One region of the Streptococcus sp. 1F3 genome, then DNA from elsewhere that is predicted to be linked to it. Evidence: predicted binding sites of a transcription regulator. Region 1 holds the regulator's gene; the other holds the start of a gene.
The links. Region 1 encodes CtsR, which represses protease genes until heat stress. Its sites were predicted from a motif close to TTGGTCAAAAAAGGTCAAANA; they were not measured.
Positions count from the first base shown of each region.

Region 2: ACVPON_RS07285 (ATP-dependent Clp protease proteolytic subunit) is a predicted target of CtsR. The motif match lies at 2,179-2,199, and genes of this name have one in related genera.

Region 1 is NZ_JBUEQR010000008.1:8,739-15,992, forward strand. It holds gene hslO (Hsp33 family molecular chaperone HslO) at 1-197, shown strand, start outside; gene dusB (tRNA dihydrouridine synthase DusB) at 172-1,164, shown strand; gene ACVPON_RS00255 (ATP-dependent Clp protease ATP-binding subunit) at 2,229-4,679, opposite strand; gene ACVPON_RS00260 (CtsR family transcriptional regulator) at 4,681-5,139, opposite strand; gene traF (conjugal transfer protein TraF) at 5,531-5,878, shown strand; gene ACVPON_RS00270 (GNAT family acetyltransferase) at 5,880-6,596, shown strand; gene tsf (translation elongation factor Ts) at 6,660-7,254, opposite strand, start outside.
Region 2 is NZ_JBUEQR010000082.1:2,031-9,284, reverse strand. It holds gene ACVPON_RS07295 (ABC transporter substrate-binding protein) at 1-517, opposite strand, end outside; gene ACVPON_RS07290 (DUF2129 domain-containing protein) at 606-881, opposite strand; gene ACVPON_RS07285 (ATP-dependent Clp protease proteolytic subunit) at 1,550-2,158, opposite strand; gene upp (uracil phosphoribosyltransferase) at 2,465-3,094, opposite strand; gene ACVPON_RS07275 (chorismate mutase) at 3,397-3,663, opposite strand; gene ACVPON_RS07270 (SLC13 family permease) at 3,676-5,136, opposite strand; gene ACVPON_RS07265 (MalY/PatB family protein) at 5,164-6,324, opposite strand; gene ACVPON_RS07260 (cystathionine gamma-synthase) at 6,311-7,254, opposite strand, start outside.

The DNA of each region.
Region 1 (7,254 bases):
CCCTTAGCTTTTCCTGCGATTGCTCAAAAGAACGCTTCTTAGACGCTCTTGCTAGCCTGCCCAAAAGTGATTTAAACGAAATGAAAGAAGAAGATAAGGGAGCTGCTATCACCTGTCAATTCTGCCAAACCCATTATCTATTTGACCAACATGACTTGGAGGAACTTATCGATGGCTCATCTCAATACCCCCTTTAAGATTGGAAATATCGAAATCCCCAATCGGACAGTCCTAGCTCCCATGGCTGGAGTGACCAACTCTGCCTTTCGTACCATTGCAAAAGAAATGGGTGCAGGGCTTGTGGTGATGGAAATGATTTCAGAAAAAGGCTTGCTTTATAACAACGCCAAAACCCTACACATGTTGCACATTGAAGAAAACGAAGCCCCGGTGTCCATTCAACTCTTCGGTGGAGATGCGGACGGACTATCCCGTGCCGCAGAATTTATCCAAAAAAATACCAAGGCAAATATCGTAGATATCAACATGGGCTGCCCTGTCAACAAGGTCATCAAGAATGAAGCCGGCGCCAAGTGGCTTAAAGATCCAGATAAGATCTATCATATCATTAAGCAGGTAAGTTCTGTCCTAGATATTCCTTTAACCGTCAAAATGCGGACAGGCTGGGCAGACCCTCGTCTAGCTGTCGAAAATGCCCTTGCCGCAGAAAGTGCTGGAGTAGCAGCCCTTGCCATGCACGGTCGGACGCGGGAGCAAATGTATACGGGAACGGTTGACCTTGACACCCTTACCAAGGTCGCCCAAGCCCTAACCAAGATTCCCTTTATCGCAAACGGAGACATTCGCACCGTTCAAGACGCTCGCCAACGCATCGAAGAAGTTGGTGCAGATGCGGTCATGGTGGGGCGGACTGCCATGGGAAACCCCTATATTTTCGAGCAGATCAACCACTATCTCGAGACAGGCGAGATCCTACCCGACCTGAGCTTCCATGATAAGCTCAATATCGCCTTTGAACATCTCACACGCCTGGTTCATCTCAAGGGCGAAAGCATTGCTGTACGTGAATTTCGAGGACTTGCTCCCCATTATCTACGGGGAACGGCTGGTGCTGCGAAAATCCGTGGCGCAGTAGCTCGTGCCGAATCAGTAGAAGAAGTTGAGACACTCTTTCATCAAGCCCGTGAAGCCCATAAGAAATAAGAAGCTGGAATCTCCCAGCTTCTTATCATAACCCTTTGAACGTCATACAAAAAATAGCCCTCCTTGCTCATACTCCATCGTGTAAGCCAGCGGACTGTTTAACACTAAAAATAGCTAAACTTCTCCTTACTTTTTCAAGATACAAGAATCTCTTGACTTTTCTATATAAGCTATTTTATACTATTATCAATAAAACGCTTTCTTTTATACAGAAGTGATATCGTATCATGACAATAGAGGGAGTTAAGAAGAAGTAAAAAATGACAAAAAACCTTAAATCATCCGCTTTTCTAGGAATACTAGCTCCGTCACCATCTTTTATTAGCAACATTTACTGGAAAGCCGATGCAATAAAAATTAATGTTGGAACTGCGGGGTTCATCAAATGTTAAAATACTACTATGCTATCAAGAATAGTCCCTTCGACCTTTATTTTATCCTTGTCATCGTGTTTATCTGGTCTATGATTGCTTGGTTTCCAGCCAATATCCAATTTCCTTTTGGAAGTAGTCTTATATCTGTTCCTCATTTTATCTTTCTCTATTTTCTGCCAGCTAGCGGTTGGCTAGCTATCTTAGCTTCACTTCTATTTAAAAAAGTCAAGTTATTCATCTTTGGTCTCCTCTGCTTACAGCCAATTCCTGTGACACTAGCTCTCTCCTACTTCATTTTCGGGATATTTGGGCTAGACGCTCGATAAGGTATCCTAACCACTATATAGTTATTTCGTTTCCTTTTCGTACTAGGAAACGAGCTGCAGGCTGCTTCAACAGTCTAATGACTGTTGAAGGTTGGAAATCATACTGACGATAGTCAGTAACAATCGTAGAGTAGGGCAAAGCCAGTTCCAATCATCTAGAAGATGATTGGAACTGGGAAATAAGGAAACGAAGTTTCCACAATGCTTGAAGTAATAAAAGGTAAATGAAATGAGTATAAAAGTCGTATCAACCCTAGAATGGTCCGTTGATACGACTTTTTTTACGATGTATCTAAGAGCTTGGAATAGTCCTCACCAAACAGCGAACGACTGCTCCTGAAAGACTATGGTAAAAGAGGCTAACCTAGCGCTGAATATCAAAGTTCAATTTTCCAGCTTTTACCCCAATTTTCAGGCTATCTCCTACCTGCAATTCCCCTCGAAGGAGCATTTCTGCTAGAGGGTCTTCCACTTTTGTTTGGAGCAAACGGCGAAGCGGTCGTGCTCCCATTTCACGATCGTAGCCTTCCTGTGCCAATAATTTCAAGGCAGACGGTTGAATCTTAAACTGAATTCCCTTTTCATTCATAACTGCCTGGAGCGGACGAACCATCACTTTCACCACTTCTTGCATGTCTTGAGTGGTCAAGCTATGGAAGACAATTTTCTCGTCAATACGGTTGATAAACTCTGGTCGATAGGCTTTTTTCAATTCTTCTAAAATCCGTTTTTCAACGTGTTCCTGGCTGTGTGACAGGTCAAGGGCTCCAAAACCAACTGTCTTATCATCTCGTAAGGCTGTCGCTCCCAGATTTGAGGTCATAATAATAATGGTATTTGAAAAATCAACTTTCCGTCCCTTGCTATCAGTCAAGACGCCATCATCTAAAACCTGTAATAGAATATTAAAGGTATCAGGGTGCGCTTTTTCCACCTCATCAAAGAGCAAGACTGCATAAGGCTTGTTCCGCACCTTTTCTGTCAGCTCTCCTCCTTCTTCATAGCCAACATAGCCTGGAGGGGCACCATTTAGACGACTAGCTGCAAATTTTTCCATATATTCGCTCATATCAAAACGAATGAGGGCAGACGCATCATCAAACAAGACTTCTGCCAATGCCTTGGCCAACTCAGTCTTTCCAACCCCAGTAGGCCCTAAAAACATAAAGGAGCCAACCGGACGATTGCCTGTCCGAATCCCTGACTGGTTGCGACGAATGGCACGACTAACCGCAGAAATCGCCGCTTCCTGTCCAATCACCCGCTTGTGCAACTCTCTTTCTAAGTTCAAGTATTTCTTGATATCCGTCTGACTTAACTTAGCAACTGGAATACCGGATAAATGGCTGAGCGTCAGCAAAACATCCTCTTCTGTCACTTGGACATCGCCCAAGATTTCTTGGCTCTCTGTCTCCAATTCCTTCATCAATAGCTGGCTAACTGTCTTGTGTTTTCCTGCTATGAGTGCCTCATCTGCGGCAGATAATTCAGATTGCTTCCCACTTGTTTTTTGCCGATTTTGCACCGTTGCACTCGCCTCATCTAACAAATCAATCGCTGAATCTGGTAAATTTTTACTAGTCAAATACCGCTTAGCAAAGGTTACAGCTGTCACAACTGCTTCATCTGTAATCTGAATTTTATGGTAATTTTCGTAGGCTTTCTTCAAACCCTGCAAAATAGCAATGCTAGCTGCGACAGTCGGTTCTTCCACTGTTACTTTAGCAAAACGACGAGAGAGGGCTGCATCTTTTTCAATATGCTTTTGATACTCATCTTGGGTCGTTGCCCCAACTGTCCGCAAGGTTCCACGTGCAAGGGCAGGCTTTAAAATATTAGCCGCATCCAAGGTAGAGTCAATCCCACTACCAGACCCCATAATCGTATGCAACTCATCAATGAAGAGAATCACCTGACCATCTTCTTCAATATCGTTGATGATGTTGTTCATTCGCTCTTCAAAATCTCCCCGAAAACGCGTCCCTGCAATGACATTCATCAAGTCCAACTCTAGGACCCGCATCTTGGCAAGACTAACAGGCACCTCCCCATCTGCCACCCGTTGTGCTAGACCCAAGGCGAGTGCCGTTTTCCCAACTCCTGCTTCTCCGACCAAGACAGGATTGTTCTTGGTTTTCCGGGAGAGAATCTGAATCATTCGGGAAATCTCAGCCTCCCTGCCAATAACCGGCTCAATTTGTCCTGCACGGGCTAGGGCTGTCAGATCCCTTGTATAATCTTCCAAACCACCTGTTTGAGGAGCCGGAGGCATTCCCATCATATTCGCCATAGTAGGTCTATGTCCTCTCCCTCCTTTCATGAGGTTCCGAATAGACTTTAAATCTTCCTTGGAAAAACCAGCCTTTGCTTCTAAATTCTTTCGTAAATCAATAAAGCGAATCTTAGTATCTGAATCTTCAAAATGAAATCCAGCCTTATCCAAGATTTGTGAAGCCACCGAACGCTTGTCCAGAAGCATTGCCATCAAAAGATGCTCAGTCCCAAGCTGTTTTGCCTTGAGCACTTCTGCAATCTTCTGGGCAAAACGAGCTACTTCATCCAGTCTCTTCGAGCTCTGTAAAAACGTAAAATCCTCTAATTCTGCACGATAGACACGTTCTGTCACTGTATAGGTTGCCTGCTCGTAATCTGCAACATCGAATGGATAATCCGCTAAAACAGCCCCTGCAATCGTATCTGGATTGATCACAAAAGCCAATAACAGATGCCAAGTTTCTAAGTAATCGCACATGTATCGTTGCCCGATTAACTGCGCATCTTCATAGGCACGTTGTAATCCATTTGAAAATTTCATCCTAATCCTCTTTCCTATCCAATCGTCGTAAAATCTGTCGCATCATGCGCACACGAATAGCTGCTGCTTCCTGTCCTAATACTTCATCACTGCTAGCTGAGAGAAGCAAATTGCCTTCACGTTCTGTCATCAACTGCTCGTCAAATAAGAGCTGTAAGATATCCGCAAACACTGTGCTAGACAACTCTGTCCCCATATTGTGTAACAAATCATGGACTAGTTCATGCTTATCTGAAAACGTAATCCGACCAATTCGGATATAACCTCCGCCTCCGCGCTTGCTTTCCACAATATAACCACGGCTAGCTGTAAAACGTGTCTTAATCACATAGTTAATCTGGCTTGGTACTACCTCAAATCGGCTAGCCAACTCACTCCTGCGTAATTCTGCTACACTCACTTGCTCTAAAATCGCCTTGATATGTTCTTCAATATAATCAGATGTATTTTTCATCGCCATAGACACTACCTCTTTCTCTGACTATCTTTGACTATTATACCTTAAATTTCTGACTTTGAAAAGTAAAAGCAATGCAGACCTATTTTCAGCATAGCCCATAAGCAATGAAGGCCTGCTCCACTCCTCACTTTGATAGTTGGAGAGAAAAGTAGAAACTATTTTTAAGCCTGCACTTAATCATTACAGGGACAATCCAAACAGAATTTCTTGCATTTATCATCCGTTTTCCCTATAATGAGGTGAGGAATTGCGTTCGAGTTACGAGCCACTGGTTATTGATAGCCCTCCAATAATCTAGCTATCTTCGCCTGAAAATCGGCTGTTGAAGTGGAAGATAAACGGAGTATCACTCGTGTCAAACGTCCTCGTATCTTATTTTAAAGGAGTTATTATGTTTACCAATTCATTTCAAGAACTCGTACAAGATTTTACCCCTGTTTCTATAGAGGAAGCTGAGCGCTTACTGGCACAAGAGGACGGAGCTATCCTCTTTTTAGGACGTGCAAGCTGTCCTTACTGCCAACGTTTTCTACCAAAGCTCCACAGCCTTGCCCAAGCAGAAGGACTGACTATCTATTTTATTGATAGTACGAATCCAGATCCCCAGTTACAAGCACTTCGTCAACGCTACCAAGTAGCAACCGTTCCAGCCCTCCTGTTTGCTAGTTCAAACGGTGTGCAGGTTCGCTGCGATAGCTCTATGACAGAAGACGAAATCCGTCAATTCCTAACCATCTAAAGTGACCCAACTACAAGTAGAATGTAACCATCAGCAAGTCATTGTTTCCTTCCGTCATCAGTCTATTGGAACCATTGAACTATCGGAAAACCCCTATCATCAGCAACATACCTATCTAACCTTTCACTTAACTGTGTATGACAATAGCCTTGCCACTCCCCTTTTTCAGCTCATTCATAACCATATCAAGACCCCCTTACAAGTGATGCTGTCTTCAACTAATCAAATGCTCATCTCATTTTTAAAGGCAGGAGGTTTTCAGTGCAAACGGATTTGTTATGAAATAGCTGTCAGCACCCAAGATTATCTTGGAGAGCCTACCCCTGCTTCATTTCAAATCGCAGAACGGATAAGTAAGAAGTATCAGACTTGTGGTCGACTGCTACTTCATTACTATATAGAAAGTCACAAGGCGATTAGCCCCTTTACAGGGACTGAGGAAGACTTTTTCAAGACTCTTCCTCAGACTGTCTATTATCAAAGCGGATCAAAAGGAATTGAAAATCTAGCATTTATAGAAGACAATGAGATTGCTTATGTATGGGGAGATAACGAAGAAAGTCTCCGCTCCTTTCTCAATCAAATCGTTCCCTATCTCTTTCAACAATATACAGAAATTCACTTTGAAGCAGATGATGTGGATGCCTGTGCTATGACGCTTCGGTCATTGTTTAAAGAGCAGACAGACGAACATTGGGATACCTATATTTTGCCCTAAGGCTTATCAGAGCAGTCATACAAAAAGAGAAGAACAAGGTTCCTCTCTTTTTCAGTTACAAGATTATTTACCAAGCGCTGCAGCCATTGTTGCAGCAACTTCTGATTCGAAGTCATTTGCTGCTTTTTCGATTCCTTCACCTACTTCAAAACGAGCAAATGCTACTACACTAGCATTGACTGAGTTAAGGTAGGCTTCAACTGTCTTGCTATCGTCCATGATATAAACTTGAGCAAGAAGTGTGTAGGCTTGATCCACTTTTGTATTATCAAGCATAAAGCGATCCATTTTACCTGGAAGGATTTTATCCCAGATTTTTTCTGGTTTACCTTCAGCAGCCAATTCTGCTTTGATGTCTTCTTCTGCTTGCGCAATCACATCATCAGACAATTGAGCTTTTGAGCCATATTTTAAGAATGGAAGAGCTGGTTTTCCAACCATTGCACGGCTTTCATTGTCTTGTTCAATTTTGTGGTTCAACTGTGCCAATTCATCTTTTACGAATTGCTCATCCAATTCTTTGTATGAAAGAACAGTTGGTTTCATCGCTGCAATATGCATGGATACTTGTTTTGCAAGAGCTTCATCTCCACCTTCGATGACAGAGATAACCCCGATACGTCCACCATTGTGTTGGTAAGCTCCAAATGCTTGTGCA
Region 2 (7,254 bases), on a different contig from region 1:
AATCTGCCATGATTTCACCTTGATAGCCATCTGTAAAGGTCGTACGGAAGAAGAAATCTTGAACCTTACCTTCGCTGTCTACAACGAGATCTGTTTGAGTTCCTGAAGGACTAATCATTGGTACACCCGCTAATGTTACGTTGGCAATAGAGGCACCTGACGTAGCTGAGGTTGCAGGCCCAATGACAACATTTGCCCCTTCACTTGCAAGACTTGTCGCAATTGTCGCCGCTTCGGCTGTTTCTGACTTATTGTCTTTTACAATGACTTCAATCTTCTTCCCATCAACACCGCCTGCAGCATTGATTTCTTTCACTGCAAGGTCTGCACCGTTCTTCTCTGTTTGACCATAAGATGAGACGCTACCTGACAATTCCAAGTTGTAACCAATTTTGATTGTGTCTCCTAATTCTGTCCCAGTGGCAGAGGCATTTGTACTTGATACCGTTCCACATGCTGAAAGAAACGCTGCAGAAGCAAAACTAACCACTGCTAATTTAAGTCTATTGATTTTCATAAAAGCTCCTTGAAAATTTTCTTCATTTTTGCGATGTATCTAATATACTGAATTATCAGAAAATTGTCAACAAAAAAAGAAAAAGAATTTAAATACTATTTTTCTCTTCCTCTTGACGCCATAAAATCCCGACAAAATTAGTATCCAATTCTTTCAGGCGAGATGGAACCACTTTCTTAACAAACTTTTCTTTCTTTAGGCTTGTAATCAAACTATCCACCTTTTCCTGATTCACATATAATAATAGGTAACGCAAGCGCCGAGAATGGTAGATGATGTCTCCGTACTGATTTAATTTTCTCGCATCACGATTATAGTGCAGATAGACTGTCAGACTAACCCGTTCTTGCTTTTCAAATGCCATACTCTTCCTCTTTCATTTCTTTTCCTTTCCATTATATCAAAAAACAGGGCATTTGATACAGAAAAGCTCTAAAGAGAAAGACACTTTTTTCAGCAGATACCTCAACAAATCTCTAACCTCACTACTGTTTTTAATCCAGTTGCAAGCATCTTTTAAGACATTCTCCTTGTTTCGCAGACCGCCCATTACCCAAGTATAGTGTAGCAGGTTGATTCCCTTGGATAGACTATTAAAGGTTGGAAATAAAACGAGTGATACCCGTGTCAAACACTCTCACATCTTAATTGAACACGGGCTAAAAGCTCGGAAAATAGATAATCTTTCCTAGAATCGATAATTCTTCGTCAAGATTCCTAATTTTCATTCGCTTTTGTTACGCCCTTTGTATCTTGATTTAATTGAACACGGGCTAAAAGCTAGGTAAAAAAGATAGGCAGCTGTTTCGGCTTTAGCCGATTACAGTTGAGAATCCTGTAAGGATAGGTTCCCTTGGGTTCATCGAACCCTGCGTCAACCTCCTATTTTTACTTTGCTCGCTTTACGGCTTTTGTATCTTGATTTAATTGAACTCGGGCTAAAAGCTCGGAAAATAGATAAACATGACAAGGAGGCGATGCTTCCTTGCCATGTTTCCTAAGTTTCATTCGCTTTTTTAACGCCCTCGTATCTTAGTTTAACTGATTGTTTTCCATAATTTGGTCAATAAAGCCATAATCAAGCGTTTCTTTGGCACTCATCCAGTAATCGCGCTCAGCATCTTTATGGATTTGTTTGACACTTTTTCCTGAGTTATCTGCGAGAATTTTTTCAAGGGTATTACGGGTTTTAAGTAGGTGTTCAGCCGCAATAGCCATATCTGTTTGTTGCGTACCTCCACCAGTACCCCCCATTGGTTGGTGAATCATATATTCCGCATGGGGCAACATGAAGCGTTTTCCTTTAGCTCCACTTGAAGCAATGACTGTGCCCATGCTCGCTGCCATTCCCATCACAATGGTTTGTACATCTGCCTTAATAAAATTCATCGTATCCACAATTGCAAGACCTGCCGAAACAGAGCCACCAGGAGTATTCACATAAAGGTAAATATCCTTGGTCGGATCTTGAGCATCAAGAAAAAGCAACTGGGCAATAACAGAGTTAGCCATATTGTCCTCAACCGGACCTGTTAACATGATAATACGATCTTTTAAAAGACGTGAGTAAATATCATACGAGCGTTCCCCACGGCTAGTTTGTTCAATAACTACAGGAATCATAGTGTTCTCCTTTTCAATTTTGAAATTATTATACTTAAATAGTCAAAAAAGGTCAAATAAAAAACGTTCAGAATGAGTGAGACTGTCCACTCCCTTGTCATTCTCAATCCTTCCTCTTTCGAATCCTCGCTTTCGCCACTATTCGAAAGTGAGGTCTGGGAACAAATCAACAGACTTATTTTCGATTACCTCTCCTCATCTATTATTCATTTTCCTGAACTATCAGAAGAGAAACGGTAGCTGATGTCCATTCCAGTTTAGCAATAAAAAGGGAAAGGCGAGCCTTCGAAACCACGATTTTTCTCCCTCTTCCCCATAGCTTTCTTATTTTGTCCCAAACAAGCGATCTCCTGCATCTCCCAAGCCTGGAACGATATAGCCTTTTTCATTTAGCTTTTCATCTAAGGCTGCGGTAAAGATATCCACATCTGGGTGTGCATGCTGAAGGGCTTTAACACCTTCTGGTGCTGCAACAAGGCAGACAAATTTGATATTGGTTGCACCACGTTTTTTAAGCGAATCAATCGCTAAAATAGCCGAACCACCCGTCGCAAGCATAGGATCTACGACAAAGATTTGACGCTGATCGATGTCTTCTGGTAATTTGACCAAATACTCAACTGGTTGCAAGGTTTCTTCATCACGATACATACCGATATGACCAACTTTTGCTGCTGGAACAAGGCTTAATAGACCGTCCACCATACCAATTCCAGCACGCAGGATTGGAACAATAGCCAATTTTTTCCCAGCGATTTGCTTTTGAACCGTTTTGGTAATCGGAGTCTCGATTTCTACATCTTCCAATGGCAAGTCACGTAGCACCTCATACCCCATCAGCATCGCAATTTCATCGACCAATTCACGAAAAGCCTTGGTAGGCGTATCTGTACGGCGCAAGATAGACAATTTATGCTGAATAAGGGGATGTGCAATAACTTGGAATTTCTCCATGATCTAACCTCTTCTATTTGTTTTTTCCATTTTACCAAAAAATATGAAAAAAAGCTTGCCAAAATGGCAGGCTTCTTGGATTTTTCAAAGGGAGGTATAGAGGGAGCAGTTCCTTATAGTCTCTTCCCTTATTGTTCGCCCTTTCTCCAATCATCTAGGGGACTCATACTCTTCGAAAAGCTCTTCAAACTTTATCAGCATCGCCTTGCCGTACGCTACGAAGTCATAAAAGAGGCACAGATATTTCAACATTAGCCAATGGCAACTATAGCTCCCTTTAGGTGTAGGTGTAATAATAGAATCTATTCATCGAGTTGCTTCTGCTGGTAAGCCCTCGATAAGCGCATCATTTCCGTGTATAATTCCGTCAATGGCTCACGCAAGGTTGCGTCTTTGAGATAGCTACATACCTTTTCGATTACCTGTGCTTCTCGGCTACTATCAAGCACAGGAAGCCCCTGTTCTTTTTTTATGGCAACCACCTCCAAAGCAGTCTGCATCCGCTCTTCAAACAAGCCTACGATTTCCCTATCAATGCGATCGATGGTTTCTCTTTGTTTTGATAACATCCTTTATTCCTCCTATTGTAAGATGAGTAGCCCAAGTGGGTAAAAAATAGCAACAGCTGATAGGATACTCCAAAGTAAGATCCAACACCCAAATCGAAAGGTATCACGGCTATTGGTCCATTCTGAACCGATTGAAATAGCGACATAAGGCATGGCTGGTGCCGTCACAAAGGCAAGTGAAGCCATATAACCAATGGCACAGCAGATGACTGCAATATTAGCCGAGAATTGACTACCAGCTGATTGGTAAATGGTTAGCGCCATGGTAGTCACGACTGAAACCGTCACCAGATTGGAGGTGAAATTGGTCTGAATACCTGCCCAAACAACGAAGAAGACCACCATCCATACTGGACTCAATCCTACTACAAAGGAGGATAACTGCTCATTTAAGAGGGAAACCACCCCGATTTGATCATTCGATAAGACCGTTCCTAAGGCGAGAGTTGAACCCACTAGAAGCATACTTGACCAATGCACCCCTTTTGAAATCGCTTCTGAAATATTCAGTAAGGGCTTACCTTCTACCTTCAATAATGCCAGAATAGCTGTCATCAATAGCGGAGGGAACATAATTCCAGCCTGCTTAAAGAAAGCAGCAAAAGCAGGAGAAATCCCTGCTAGAATCTCGGGAACCAACCACATCGCCACCATTCCTAAAAAGAGAGCCACTATCCATTTTTCCCGCTTGTCAACTGGTGCTAAATCCGTCAAACTATCTAATTCTTTGACCTGAATGTCCTTGCTATCAATTTTGAATAGGAAGCGAACTGAGCATAAGAGAACGAGAAAGAGGGCTAGACCTGCCGGGACAGCAAACTGCATGTACTGCAAATTGCTGATAGGCAACTTGGACACAGCAGCATATAGCCCCATAGCTGTAATTGCAAATACATGGTTGATCGGTGTCATGGCTGTCCCAATTGCAATTGTAATAAACATCGCAATCAAAAGATGAGAGGCTGATCGATCTCCTTTTTTCCAACCAAATTGCAAGCACATTTCCTCAAATAATGGTAGCAAGAACATAAAAATCACAGTTGGTGAAATCATGCTACTCATGATAAGAACAACCCCTAAGAAAGCTGTAATAAAGCGTGACGGCCGGCTCATGGCAAAGCGACTATGAATAACTTTTGAGGTGACTCGTTTTAAAAATGAGGTTTGATTCAAGGCGTAGGTCATCACAAAGGTAAACAACAAAAAGACAAAGGTTGTATTTCCAAAAGACCACTGAGAAACTTGACTATAGGTGATCTCTGGAATCAAACCTAAACTCACCAAAGCCAGCAAACTCGGCCAATCTGTCGCCACAAATAACCACAAAATCAAACTACCAGCTAAGGTTGCAAGAGCCGCAAAGGTCTGGCTCGATAAGCCAAACACCTGCCAGCCAAAGGATGTATTGAGAAAGGCAAAAATAAAAATACCCAGTCCCAAAATCGTTGCTATTGTCTTCTTTTTCCATTTCATCTTCATATCTCCTTCTTCTAAAAAATCCTATCTGAAAGCTATCGCAATACGCTTACAAGCCTCCTTTACAGTCTCAAGCGGTGTTGCCGCATTAAAACGAGCATGGTATTTGCCCTCCTTACCAAAGGTCAAGCCATCGTTTAAGACCACGCGCGCTTCTTCATACAATATCCTTTGAATCTCCTCATGAGCTAGACCATAGGCTGAAAAATCAAGCCACAAAAGATAGGTGCCTTCTGGCTTCATCACCTTAATCTTGGTATGCGATTCTAAATAATCCACAACGTAGTTAATATTCTGCTCTAAAACAGCTTTCAGTGCCTCCAACCAAGGTTTACCATAAGAAAATGCAGCTTCCGTTGCCAAAAGACCAACCGTTGAAATTTCGTGGTGGTTGTTGGCTAGCTGCTGCCTAGCAAACTGCTTTCGCAAATCTTTGTTTTCAATGATGGCGAAACTATTTTTGGTTCCTGCAATGTTAAAGGTCTTGGTAGCTGACGACAAAATAATCGTAAACTCCTTAAACTCTGGATCTACTGTATTCAAGCTATAGTGCCGATGACCAAATAAGGTCAAGTCTTGATGAATCTCATCAGATAGCAAGAAAACTCCGTGCTTCTGACACAAGCGACCAATGGTCTGCAATTCCTTCCTACTCCACACACGACCACCAGGATTGTGCGGACTACAGAGGATATACAATTTCACCTCATGCTCTATCAAATCCTTTTCCAACTGCTCAAAATCCAACTCAAAACGCCCCTGTTTCTGGACTAAGGAGTTGGTGACTAAGGTTCGTTTATTGAGCTTAACGGTGCGGGCAAAGGGTGGATATACTGGCGTATTGATAAGGACAGCTTCTCCCTCCTGGGTCAGTGCTTGAATCGCAATCGAAATCGCAGGCACAACTCCCTCAATCAAGACCAGATCTTCTCGCTTGATAGTATAGTCATGCTCAGATTTTTCCCAATCAATGATCGTCTGGTAAAGCCCATCGCTAGCATAGGTATAGCCAAAAATATACTCATCTCCATAGCGCTTTACAGCCTCACGAATCTCCCCAATAGGAAGAAAATCCATATCTGCCACCCACATTTGGAGCAAATCCGGCTCCTCTTCACTCTTTTTCCATTTTTCTGAATGTTGTGCTAAACGATTCGGTCGTGTTGTAAAATCAAATGTCTCCACATTCCCCTCCCAATGCCTGTCTCAAGTCAGCAATCAAATCATCGGCATCCTCAATCCCAATAGACAAGCGCAGTAAATCATCGGTCAGACCATAGGAATGACGAACGTCCGCAGGAATATCTGCATGCGTTTGTGTTGCAGGATAGGTAATCAAACTCTCCACACCGCCTAAACTTTCTGCAAAAGTAAACACTCTTAGCTGGTTTAAAATACTTGGAATCCTTGTCTCATCCATCACCCTGACAGACACCATGCCACCTTTTCCAGTATAGTAAACTTCTCGCACTAGATGGGATTGGCGTAAAAAGTCTACCACTTTCTGGGCATTTTTGCTAGAGCGTTCCATACGTAAAGCAAGGGTTTTCAACCCCCGCATCAGTAAATAAGCATCAAAAGGGGACAGGGTTGGACCTGTCGTATTTTGATCATAAAAGAGCCTCTCATACAAATCCTTGTCATTGGTCATCAAGGCACCAGCTAAGATATCATTATGCCCCGAGAGATACTTGGTTGCAGAATGCAGCACCACATCTGCTCCCAAAGACAGCGGATTTTGATAAATAGGGCTGTAAAAGGTATTATCTACAATCACCTTTGCCCCATGATGATGGGCAACTTCTGCTACTTTAGCAATATCAAACTCCACCATTAAGGGGTTGGTCGGTGTTTCGATAAAGACATAATCTGTTTCAGCCGTAATCTGGGAAAGAAGTGCTTCTTCCGAATGAGCATAGCTAAACTGAAAACGCCCCTTTGCTTCTTGCTCATTGAACCATCGAAAACTACCACCATATAAATCGCGTGCAGCCACAATCTGACTACCATTTGGAAATCCGCTAAAAAGTAAGACCAGGGCTGCCATACCCGAACTCGTCACCAAGGCATAATTTGCCTGCTCAATAGCAGCCAAGGTCTTCTCCAGATTCAAGC